2 regions of the Verrucosispora sp. ts21 genome follow, and region 2 is predicted to be linked to the other one. Evidence: riboswitches for the same ligand, from Rfam matches in the RefSeq annotation. Region 2 holds a riboswitch; the other holds the start of a gene.
What was found. A riboswitch is a leader RNA that binds a small molecule or an ion and turns the genes downstream of it on or off. The one in region 2 is predicted to bind thiamine pyrophosphate.

Region 1 (6,135 bases), on a different contig from region 2:
AGTGCCCGGCCGGTCTGCGGCTCGGCCCCGTCGGATCCGCCCTTGTCGGTGTAGGTCGCCTCCAGCACGGTGAAGACGTTGGCGTCCGCTCCGTGGCCGTCGGCGAGCTGGGTCTGCACCGTGCCGGTGCAGCCGGTGTGCCGCTCCAGCGGGTGGGCGTGCTCGTCGTGACCGAGCAGGACCTGGAGTTCGACGTCGGCGCAGTCGATCGTGCCGTCCTCCGGGTCGGTGACGCTGATGGTGTAGGCGACCTGGTCACCCCAGGCGAAGAAACCACCGTCCGGCGGGAACTCGATGGTGACGGTCGGTGCCGTGTTGCCGACGGTGATCGGCACGTTCGCCACCGCGGTCCGCCCCGCCGGGTTGGTGACCCGAAGCTGCGCGGTGTAACTGCCGGACCGGGTGTACGTGTGGGTCGGGTTGGCCTGGGTGGAGGTGCCACCGTCACCGAACGTCCAGGCGTAGGTGAGCGCCCCGCCGTCCGGGTCACGGGAGCCGGCGCTGGAGAAGCTCACGGCAAGTGGTGGCGCTCCCGAGGTCGGGTTCGCCGAGGCGACCGCGATCGGGGCACGGGCACCGGCGGTGTAGTCGATCCGGTAGACCCCGGAGTTGTCGTTGTTGCCGCCGAAGCCGCTGCCCCACTCGATCAGGTACAACGCGCCGTCGGGGCCGAACTCCATGTCCATCGGCCGGACGAAGGTCATCTGATCGAGGATCCGGTTGATGTCGACGAGCGTCTTGCCGTCCTTGCTCACCTGCATGGTGTACATCCGCGACTGGTTCCACTCGCCGAAGATCGACTTGCCGTCGAAGTACGCCGGCCACTGGCGGCGGGACGAGATGGTCGGGTCGAACCGGTAGACGGGGCCGGCCATTGGCGCTCCACCGCCACCGATCTCCGGGAAGCGGCTGTTGCCGCCGTAGCCGTAGTCGACAGTGGCCGGAATGGCCGCCGGCAGGTTGGTCAGGCCGGTGTTGTTGGGGGAGTTGTTCACCGGCGCGGAGCAGTTGAACTTCGCCCCGCTCGGGCCGGACGGGAACTGGTAGTCGTTGTACGCCTGGTTGTTGCCGTGGCAGTACGGCCAGCCGAAGTTGCCGGGCCGGTCGACGATGTTCCACTCGACCAGGCCCTCCGGGCCCCGGTTCGCGTTGGTGGTGGTGGCGTCCGGGCCGTAGTCGGCGACGTAGAGCACGTTGGTGACCGGGTCGACGCCGATCCGGAACGGGTTGCGCAGGCCCATCGCGTAGATCTCGGGACGGGTCCGCGCGGTGCCCGGGGCGAACAGGTTTCCGCTCGGGATGGTGTACGTCCCGTCGGCCTGCGGCCGGATCCTGAGCACCTTGCCACGCAGGTCGTTGGTGTTGCCGGCGGTGCGCTGCGCGTCGTAGTCCGACCGGCCGGAACGCTCGTCCAACGGGCTGTAGCCACTGGACTCGAAGGGGTTGGTGTTGTCCCCGGTGGCCAGGTAGAGGTTGCCGGCCGAGTCGAAGGTCATCGTCCCGCCCATGTGGCAGCAGGTGTTGCGCTGCGTGGGCACCTCCAGCACGACCCGTTCGCTCGACGCGCTGATCGTGTCACCGGTGACGGTGAACCGGGACAGGTAGTTGCGGGAGCCGCCCGCGCTCGGGGCGTAGTAGAGCCAGACCCATCCGTTGCTGGCGAAGTTGGGGTCGAGTCGGATGCCGAGCAGGCCGTCCTCGTTGCCGGCGAAGACGCTCAACCGCAGTGCGGTGACGGTCTGGCCGCTGTCCGGCTTGATGATCTGCACGCGGCCGTCGCGCTCGATGTAGAAGACCCGGCCGTCGGGCGCGATGTCCAGCTCCATCGGGTTGCTGGTGTTGCTGTCCAGCGTCACCTTCTCGAAGCTGGCGGCCCGGCCGGCGCCGCAGTCGGAGTGCACCACACCGGCCGCGGTCTGGATGCCGCCGAGCAGGTGTTGCAGGAAGGCCGCGTCGGAGAAGGACTCCTGGGTGTGCCCACCGCCGGTGTACCAGGACCGGCCACCGTCGTAGCCCTGGCACCAGGCGATCGGGTGGTCGTGCCCCATCGCCCCGCTACCGGGGCTGTAGCTGCGCTCGTCGAGCGAGGCCAGCACCTGCACCTGACGGGCGCGGGGGTTGGTGCGGAAGTTGTACCACTCGTCGTACCGGGACCACCGCTCCGGCAGGTGTCGGGTCGACTCGTGGGTGTAGTCCTCGACCTTCACGGTCGCCGTCTGGTTCGCCGGGTGGCTGTTGAAGTACGCGCCGACCAGTTGGCCGTACCAGGCCCAGTCGTATTCGGTGTCGGAGGCGGCGTGCACGCCGACGTATCCACCACCGGCGCGGATGTAGCGCTCGAAGGCCGACTGCTGGCTGGCGTTGAGCACGTCACCTGTGGTCGACAACCAGATGACCGCCTTGAACCGGGCCAGGTTGGTGTCGGTGAAGGCGCCGCCGTCCTCTGTGGTGACGACTGTGAAATTGTTCGCGGTGCCGAGTTGCTGGATCGCCCGGATGCCCGCGGGGATCGAGTCGTGGCGGAACCCGGCGGTCTTGGAGAACACCAGGACGGAGTACGGGTCAGCGGCGGCAGCGGCTGCGGTACGGCCGGCGGCCTGGGCGGCTGCGGGCCCGGCGATCGGAGCGGGCGCACCGGTCAGTACGAGTACGAGGGCGAGCAGCGCCACGGTCAGTAGACCGGGCGTTGCTCGTCGACGGCGGGTTCGGGGCACGAAAGTCTCCTCTTCCGGGTGGGACGGGTCGGAGCGGGCGGCGGTGACTACTCCGGTTCGGTCCGAGCGCTCGTACCTGACGGTGAGGGTCTGGCTGCCGAGGAACTGAGCCGATCATTCAATTTGTGTTTGTCGATCGGTGTCGGGCAAGACTCATTGATGTAACAGATTGGTAACGAGAGCTTGGGCAATTGGCATGAGTCACTGCATATCGGGGGTTTTTCCGGTCGCCGCGTCCCGGCGAGTCGGATTGACGCGGCTGCCCTCGGCCCGGCTCGTGCGGCAGGACGGGGGTTGGCGGCACAGCCGAAACAACGTACGGTGACACCCAACGAACCCACGGGAGCCCGGTGTACCGGGCTGAGAGGGGGGCTGCCAGCCCCCGACCGTCGAACCTGATCCGGGTAATGCCGGCGCAGGGAGGAGAGTTGCCGTGCCGTCCCTCGGACGACTGCATCTGATCACCGACACCCGCCCTGGGCGGGATGCGCTCGCCGTGCTCGCCGCCGCACTGCCGGTGGCCCACACCGAACTGGTCGTCCAGGTCCGGGTCGAGGACACCACCACCGACCGCGAGGCGTACGAGCTGACCCGGCAGGTGCTGGTGCTCTGCCGCCCGTACGGGGTCACCTGCCTGGTCAACGACCGGTTGCACGTGGCGCTGGCGGCCGGTGCGTCCGGCGGCCACGTCGGTGCCGACGACCTGCCGGTGGCGACGGCCCGGCGGGTGCTCGGCTCGGATGCGGTGCTGGGCGCCACCGCGCGCGAGCCGGTGTCGGCGGCCGAGGCCGTCGCCGCCGGCGCAAGCTATCTGGGCGTGGGCCCCTGCCACGCCACCACCACCAAGGACGGCCTGCCGCCGGCGATCGGCGTGGCGGGCGTCCGGGCGGTGGTCGAGGCGGTCACCGTGCCGGTGATCGCCATCGGGGGAGTGACGGCGGAGGACGTGCCTGTGTTGCGGTCCGCCGGCGTGTACGGGGTGGCGGTGGTCGGCGCGCTCTCCGGAGCCGCCGACCCCGCCCACGCCGCAGCCGAGTTCATGGATGCACTGGCGTGTTAACAAGGGGCCCTTCCTCTACCGGAGGCGTTAACAAGGGGCCCTTCCTTGCACCGCAGGTGACGGTGGTGGGGGCGGGGCCGATCGGGTTGGCGATCGCGTGGCGGTGCGCGGCACGCGGGCTGCGCGTCGTGGTGCACGATCCGGCGCCCGGCTCGGGTGCCTCGCACGTCGCTGCGGGCATGCTGGCGCCGGTGGCCGAGGCGTACTTCGGCGAACACGAGTTGACCGGGCTGCTCACCGAATCCGCCCGACGCTGGCCGGGCTTCGCCGCCGAGCTCACCGAGGTGACCGGAGTCGACATCGGATACCGGACCGAGGGCACCCTGATGGTCGGGCTCACCGCCGACGACCTGGCCGAAGCGCGCCGACTGTGGGCGTACCAGCAGGGGTTGGGTCTGCCGGTGACCCCGCTGCGCCCCTCCCAGCTGCGGGAACACGAACCGGCGCTGGCACCGCGGGTTCGCGGCGGCGCGCTCGCCGCCACCGACCACCAGGTCGATCCGCGCCGTCTGGTGCCGGCGCTGCGCCTCGCCGCCGCGCGGGCCGGCGCGATGCTGGTCACCGAGCCGGTCCGGCAGCTGTCCGAGCCGTCGGGCGGGGTGACAGTGGTCGCCGCCGGCTGCGGCGCCGCCGCCCTCACCGGGCTGCCGGTCCGTCCGGTCAAGGGCCAGGTGCTGCGGCTACGCACCCCCGACGGTGGCCCGCCGGGCTTCCGGCACGTCATCCGGGGGTACGCCGACGGCGAGCACGTCTACCTGGTCCCGCGCGAGTGCGGTGAGGTGGTCGTCGGCGCCACCGTCGAGGAACGCACCGACGTGGCGGTATCCGCCGGTGCGGTGCTGCGGCTGCTGCGGGCCGCCGTCGACCTGATGCCCGAGCTTGCCGAGTACGACCTGGTGGAGACGATCGCCGGGCTGCGTCCGGGCACCCCGGACAACGCGCCGATCCTCGGGCCGCTCCCGGGCCGACCGGACGTGCTGGCGGCCACCGGCCACCACCGGCACGGGATCGTGCTCACCCCGGTCACCGCGGATCTGATCACCGGCCTGATCACCGGGGAGGGGACGGACGACCCGCTGCTCACCCCGTTTCGGGCCGACCGGTTCCACCCGGACAGCAAGGAGGACGACCTGTGGAGTTGACGGTGAACGGCGTCGAGCGGGACGTGCCCGACGGTGCCACGGTCGCCGACCTGGTTCGGCAGGTCACCCCGCAGCAGCGCGGGGTGGCGGTGGCGGTGAACGGTGAGGTGGTGCCGCGTACCGGCTGGCCGGCGACGGCGCTGCGCGGTGGCGACCGGGTCGAGGTGCTCAGCGCCGCGCAGGGCGGGTGACCATGGACTCCGACAGCTTCGAGATCGGCGGTACCCGGTTCGGGTCACGGCTGATCCTCGGTACCGGTGGCGCGGCGAACCTGCACGTGCTGGAGCAGGCGATCCGGGCCTCCGGCACCGAGCTTGTCACTCTGGCACTGCGTCGGGTGGACACCGTCCCCGGTGGCTCGGGCGGTCTGCTGGATCTGCTGGACCGGTGCGGGGTACGGCTGCTGCCGAACACGGCCGGCTGCTACACCGCCGGGGAGGCGGTGAAGGTGGCGCACCTGGCGAGGGACGCGTTCGACACCGACTGGGTCAAGCTGGAGGTGATCGGCGACGAGCGCACCCTGCTGCCCGACGGGGTGGAACTGCTGCGCGCCGCCGAGGAACTCGTCGACGACGGGTTCACCGTGCTGCCGTACACCTCGGACGATCCGATCCTGGCCCGCCGGCTCGCCGACGTGGGCTGCGCGGCGGTGATGCCGGCCGGCTCGCCGATCGGGTCGGGGCTCGGGGTGTCCAACCCGCACCACATCCGGCTGATCCGGCAGAGCGTCGACGTGCCGGTGATCCTGGACGCCGGGATCGGTACCGCCTCCGACGCGGCGCTGGCCATGGAGTTGGGCTGCGACGCGGTGCTGCTGGCCAGCGCGGTGACCCGGGCCGCCGATCCGGTGGCGATGGCCACCGCGATGCGCCACGCGATCACCGCCGGTCGTCTCGCCGCCGGTGCCGGCCGCATCCCCCGCCGCTTCCACGCCCTCGCCTCCACCCCCGACGAAGGTCGCCCCGACCTGTGATCCCGCACCCTGGCGAGGGCGGCCTGTCGGGTTCCCCGACCGTCTCGGGGGTCGTGGTGCTCACCGACCGGCGGCTGGCCCGCAGGCCGCTTGTCGACGTGGTGGCGGCAGCCGTGGCCGGGGGCGTGCGCTGGGTGGTGCTGCGCGAGAAGGATCTGCCCCGCGCCGAGCGGTCGGCCCTCGCCGCCGAGCTGCGGCCGATCCTGACCGGGGCCGCCGGCACCCTCATCGTCGCCGGACCGGACC
Region 2 (6,135 bases):
GAACAGGCGCAGCACCAGGCCGAGGGCGGTGAGCAACACCGACGAGGTGACCATGATCGGGCCGGCGTCGAGCAGCACCCGTCCCGACCGGTCGGCGGCGAACAGGACCAGGGTGACAAGTACGCCACCGGCGGCGAGCAGCAGCGGCCAGGCCCGACGGAGCAGCACCCGGTACCGCAGGCCGAACAACGGCAGTACCGCCAACTCCACCGCCAGTGCGATCGCCGGCGCGACCGGATCCAGCGTCGCCAGCAGCGGGAAGGCGAACAGCAGCGCCGCCGCCAGCTTGGCCACCGGGTTGCGGCGGGCCAGCGGGGCGTCCGGCCGGGCGACCGGTTCGAAGTCGATCACGCTACGGGCCGCAGCGTCAGGGTGCGGTCGGCCAGCGCGGCCACGAAGTCGGTGTCGTGGGTGACCGTCACCAGGCCGTGGCCGGCGTCGCGCAGCTCCGCGAAGAGGTCCACCAACTCCCGCCAGGTCCGCCGGTCCTGCCCGAAGGTGGGCTCATCGCAGATCACCAGCCGGGGCGCGGTGGCCAGGGCGGTCGCGACGCTCAGCCGACGCGCCTCCCCGCCGGAGAGGGTGTACGGGTTCGCCCCGGCCAGCTTGTCCAGCCGCAGCCGTTGCAGCAGGTCGTCGACGCGTTGGCGGACCACGGCGTCGGTGGCGCCCGTCCGGCGCGGGCCCAACGCCAGTTCGTCGAAGACCGTGCTGGTGACGAACTGGTGCTCGGGATCCTGGAACACCGAGCCGATCCGGCGCGCCAGCGCGGGCGCACGCCACCGGTGCGGTGCCGTACGGGCGTCGGCCCCGGCCAGTTCCGTGCTGGCCGACAGTCGTCCGGTGCCGGGCTTGAGCAGCCCGCCGAGCAGCAACGCGAGGGTGGACTTGCCGGCGCCGTTGGGACCGAGCACGGCGAGCGCCTCACCGGCGCGTACGGTCAGGTTGGTCGGAGCCAGCCGGGGTGGCTGGCCGAGCCGGTCGGCGGTGAGCAGCACCTCGCCGGCCGGGGCGGCGGCCGGGCGTGGCGGGAACAGTCGACCCGGCACCCAGACGCCGTCGGCGGCGAGGGCGTCGCCGTGCGCGGCGAAGACGGCTTCCGGCGTACCGTCGGCGCGTACGCCGCCACCGGCTTCGAGCACCACCACCCGGTCCACCAGGGGCAGGGCATCGGCGATCCGGTGCTCGACCAGGATCAGTGTGGTGTCGCCGTCGACCGCGCGGGCGATCGCGGCGCGGACCAGGTCGGCACCGGCCGGGTCGAGGTTGGCGGTGGGTTCGTCGAGCAGCAGCAGGTCGGGGCGCAGCGCGAGCGCACCGGCCAGGGCGAGCCGCTGCTGTTCGCCGCCGGAGAGCGCCGCGGTGGGCCGGTCCCGGTGGTACGGGAACCCGACCCGGTGCAGCACCTCGTCCACGCGGGGCCAGATCTGTGCTGCCGGTACACCCCGGTTCTCCAGCCCGAACGCCACATCGTCGCCACTGCGCGCCATGACCAGTTGGGACTGCGGATCCTGAAAGACGATGCCGACCCGTTCGCGGACCTCGGTCGGTGCGCGACCGTCGATCTCGATGGTGCCCTCCTGCTCACCGGAGTCCTCCGGCAGCAGCCCCGCCAGCGCGGCCAACAGGGTGCTCTTGCCCGCCCCGGAAGGCCCGAGCAGCAACACCCGTTCCCCTCGTCGTACCCACAGGTCCACCCCGCGCACGGCCCAGGCCCGCCGCCCGGCATGCCGCCACCCGAACCCCCGCAGCCGTACCCCACCCACCCCGTACCTCCCTCCTCCCACCGTCACCCACCCACCCCGACCATCGCCGTTGATCAAGAGGTTTGCGTCTGGAATGCAGGATCGACAGACGCAAACCTCTTGATCAACAGGGGTGGGGGTCAGACGAGGGTTCGGGTGCGGCCGGAGGGGAAGCGGGACAGGGCACCGGTGCGGGCGAGGGAGTTGGTGAGGGCGTGGGCGCCGGCCCCGGCGATCACGGCGGCGCTGAGCACGGTGAACAGCGCGTACGGGATCCGGTAGCTGACCAGTTCGTACGCGGTGTTCCAGACGAAGAAGTCGAACAGCGCGGCACCCAGGCCGGTCATCGCGCCGGCGAGCAGGGCGGTCGGCAGCCGGAACGAGCGGTAGCGGAAGGCGGCGAAGGCCAGTTCCGCGCCGAGGCCCTGGATCAGGCCCTGGACGATGGTGACGCCGCCCCACTCCGAGCCCAGCAGCGCGGAGACGGTCGCCGCAACCGCCTCGCAGAACAGCGCGGCACCCGGCTTGCGGATCACCAGCCCGCCGAGCACCGCGGGGATCAGCCAGACGCCGTACATGATGGCCTGGCTGGCCGGGAAGAAGGCGAAGGCCGGGTCGACAGCCCGCCAGAGCAGGCCCCAGGCCCAGAAGATCACACCGAAGGCGACGGCGATCACCGCAGCCACGACGATGTCGATCGTGCGCCACCGGTTGGTGGTCGGCAGTTTCATGATTGCTCCCAGTCCAGTGTTCGAACCAGGTAAGACGCACGCCGCGCCCGACGGCACCGGGCCGTGGCGGGCTGGAGGTGGACCGAACTCCCTGCGCTGGCATTACCCAGATCAGGTACGGAGGGTCTGCGGGCGAACCCGCACTCTCAGCGCTGTGCGCTCCCCTGTCGGAGGTGAAGTTGTCTCGCCGACGCTAACACCTTTGAAGATCAACAGGCAATGTGATCTACGCAGGTCACGCCGGGTGCGGCACCGGCCCTCGGGTACGCCCGTCCGCCACACCCGCCCGTTTCCGTGACATTTATCGACGTTGTCGGTGTCGGAGGGTAATCTCAGCCCGCCGAATGTCCCCGGTGAAGAGACGACAGGGTGAGCACAGACACGGATCACGCCGTACCGGCCGACGAACCGCAGGGCCGTCCCGGCGGCGTCACCACCGAGGCGCCCGCGACCCATCCGGACGGCTCCACACCATCCCGGCGATGGCTCGGCGACCGGATCGGCTCGGTGGAGGTGCTGGCCGCGCTGCTGATCCTGCTGATCATCGTCAGGGATCCGCTGGCCGGGGCGCTTGACGATCCGCGCCTGCAGACCTGGACCACGGTGTTCGTCTCGATCATGGTGCAGGCGGTGCCGTTCCTGGTCTTCGGGGTGCTGCTCTCGGCCGTGATCGCGGTCTTCGTACCCCGGTCGTTCTGGGCCAGGGCGCTGCCCCGGCACCCGGCCCTGGCGGTGCCGGCGGCCAGCGCGGCCGGCGTGGTGCTGCCCGGCTGCGAGTGCGGGTCCGTGCCGATCGCCGGTTCGCTGATCCGCCGCGGGGTCACCCCGGCCGCCGCCCTGGCCTTCCTGCTCGCGGCACCAGCGGTCAACCCGATCGTGCTGACCGCCACCGCTGTAGCCTTTCCCGGCAACCCCGAGATGGTCCTCGCCCGGGGCCTCGCCAGTCTCGTGGTGGCCATGGTGATGGGTTGGCTCTGGCTGCGCCTCGGACGCACCGAGTGGATCAGGATGCCGCGCCGACCCGAGTTGGACGACCCCCGGCGCGGGCGGGCCTTCTGGGCCGCCGTCCGGCACGACGTCACCCACGCCGGTGGCTTCCTGGTGCTCGGCGCGATGGCCGCCGCCAGCATCAACGTCCTGGTGCCGGAACGCCTGCTGCAGACCCTCGCCGACAACGCCTGGCTGTCCATCCTGGCGCTGGCGGCACTCGCCGTGCTGCTCTCGCTCTGCTCCGAGGCGGACGCCTTCGTGGCGGCCTCGCTGTCGCAGTTCTCCCTCACGTCCCGACTGGTGTTCCTGGTGGTGGGACCGATGGTCGACCTCAAGCTGATCTCGATGCAGGCCGGTGTCTTCGGCCGCCGGTTCGCCTTCCGGTTCGCGCCGACCACGTTCGCGGTGGCCCTGCTGGTCGCCGCCGGCGTCGGGGCGGTGCTGCTGTGAACCGGCAGGCGCAGGCGGTGGTCCTGCTGCTGCTCGGCGGCGCGGTGCTGCGGGCCAGCCTCTCCGACCTCTACCTGCGCTACGTCAAGGAAGGGCTGCGACCATTCCTGATCGCCGCCGGTCTGTTGCTGGTGGTCGCGGCGATCATGACCCTCTGGTACGAGCTACGCCCGGTCCTCACCCGCTCCGACGAACCTGCCGACGACCACGACGACCACACCCACCACGAACCGCGCGTCGGCTGGCTGCTCATCCTGCCCGTGCTCGGCCTGCTGCTGGTCGCCCCGCCGGCCCTCGGCTCGTACGCGGCCAACCAGTCCGGCACCGCGCTGAACGCCCCACGACAGTCGGACTACCCGCCGCTGCCCGACGCCGACCCCGCGCCGGTGAGCGTCCTCGACTACGCGGCCCGGGCACTGTTCGACCGAGGCGCCTCGATCGGCGACCGGCGGGTGCTGCTGACCGGCTTCCTCGCCACCGGCGAGGACGGCCGCCCCATCCTGGCCCGCATGGTGCTGTCCTGCTGCGCGGCCGACGGACGGCCGGTCAAGCTCGGCCTCACCGGCGACGTGCCGGCCGGTCTGCCCGACGACACCTGGGTCGAGGTGATCGGCCGGTACAGCGACCGGATCGGTCGTGACCCGGTCAACGACGCCGAGATCCCCTACCTGCAGGTCGAGTCCTGGCGGCCGATACCCACCCCCAAGCAGCAGTACGACTGACTGTCCACCTCGGTAGGCTGCGGGTCATGCACATCGACGCCCGAGGTATGCGGTTCGACGTCACGGCGGGCGGCCCGGAGCACGGTGAGCCGGTGCTGCTGCTGCACGGCTTCCCGCAGCACGCGGGCGAGTGGAACGACGTGACGCCGACCCTGCACGTGGCCGGTCTGCGCACCTACGCGGTCAACCAGCGTGGCTACTCGCCGGGCGCCCGGCCGACGGAAGTCGAGGCGTACCGGTTGACGGAGCTGGTCGCCGACGCGGCCGCCGTGCTGGACGCCCTCGGCGTCGACTCCGCCCACGTGGTGGGGCACGACTGGGGTGCCGTGGTGGCCTGGGCGCTGGCCGCCGAGCATCCGGAGCGGGTCCGCACGTTGACCGCCGTCTCCGTGCCGCATCCGGCCGCCATGGTGTACGCCCTCAGCGAGGACGCGCAGCAGAAGGCGCGCTCGGCGTACATGCTGCTGTTCCGCCGGCCCGGGGTGGCCGAGAAGACGCTGCTGGGCCTGGGGGCCCGCGGGCTGCGCCGGATGCTGCGCGGTGTCGGCGACGCGGCGCGGGTGTCCGCGTACGCCGAACCGATGCGCGAGCCCGGCGCGTTGACCGCGGCGCTGAACTGGTACCGGGCGATGTCCTGGACGGACCTGGCGGCGACCGGCGCGTCGCACGTGCCGACCACCTTCGTGTGGAGTGACCGGGACGTGGCGATCGGGCGTACGGCTGCCGAGGCGTGCGTCAAGCATGTGCAGGGGGACTACCGGTTCGTCGAGATCGCCGGGGTCAGCCACTGGATTCCGGACGAGGTGCCGACGCGGCTGGCCGAGGCGATCGTGGCCCGGGTGCGCTCTGCCGCCTGAGCGCGACACGGCGTGCCGGTGTGCCTCGATGCCTGCGGCGGGCTGGCGGAGTTACTGGCGGAAGGGCTGGGGGAGGGCTGGCGGGAGTTGCCGGCCGGCGAGGAGCGGAGTGACGATGACGTTGAGTGCCGACGGTTACCTGGCCGTGGTGACCGCGACGATGAACCGGGTGGCCCAGAGCCAGCGGGACCAGGTGGCCCGCGCCGCGGACCTGATCGCCGAGGCGATCCAAGCCGACGGGGTGGTGCACGCCTTCGGCACCGGCCATTCCGAGGCGCTGGCGATGGAGATCGCCGGCCGGGCCGGTGGACTGGTGCCGACCAACCGGATCGCCCTGCGTGACCTGGTGCTGCACGGCGGAGCGTCCACGGAGGTGCTGGGGCCGAAGCTGGAACGGGACCCGTCGGTGGCCCACCGTCTCTACGAACTCGCCCCGGTCGACCCGGCCGACATCTTCGTACTCGCCTCGAACTCGGGGGTGAACGGGGCGATGGTGGAGTTCGCCTCGCTGGTGCGCGAGCGCGGCCACCGGCTGGTGGCGATCACCTCGACGGAACACTCGGCCCGGATGGAGTCCCGCCATCCGTCGGGCCGCAAGCTCGCCGACTTCGCCGACGTGGTGCTGGACAACGGCGCCCCG

Region 1: it holds a riboswitch for thiamine pyrophosphate, as region 2 does, so the genes downstream of both, thiE (thiamine phosphate synthase) here and C1A38_RS29870 (ECF transporter S component) in region 2, are expected to answer to the same signal.

What each region holds. Positions count from the first base shown of each region.
Region 1 is NZ_PNOZ01000036.1:4,404-10,538, forward strand. It holds gene C1A38_RS32210 (ThuA domain-containing protein) at 1-2,714, opposite strand, end outside; TPP riboswitch at 3,044-3,153, shown strand; gene thiE (thiamine phosphate synthase) at 3,148-3,774, shown strand; gene thiO (glycine oxidase ThiO) at 3,768-4,916, shown strand; gene thiS (sulfur carrier protein ThiS) at 4,907-5,107, shown strand; gene C1A38_RS16900 (thiazole synthase) at 5,110-5,889, shown strand; gene C1A38_RS16905 (thiamine phosphate synthase) at 5,889-6,135, shown strand, end outside.
Region 2 is NZ_PNOZ01000136.1:1,001-7,135, reverse strand. It holds gene C1A38_RS29880 (energy-coupling factor transporter transmembrane component T family protein) at 1-351, opposite strand, end outside; gene C1A38_RS29875 (ABC transporter ATP-binding protein) at 348-1,766, opposite strand; gene C1A38_RS29870 (ECF transporter S component) at 1,886-2,476, opposite strand; TPP riboswitch at 2,547-2,652, opposite strand; gene C1A38_RS29865 (permease) at 2,975-3,916, shown strand; gene C1A38_RS29860 (TIGR03943 family putative permease subunit) at 3,913-4,638, shown strand; gene C1A38_RS29855 (alpha/beta fold hydrolase) at 4,665-5,495, shown strand; gene C1A38_RS29850 (sugar isomerase domain-containing protein) at 5,611-6,135, shown strand, end outside.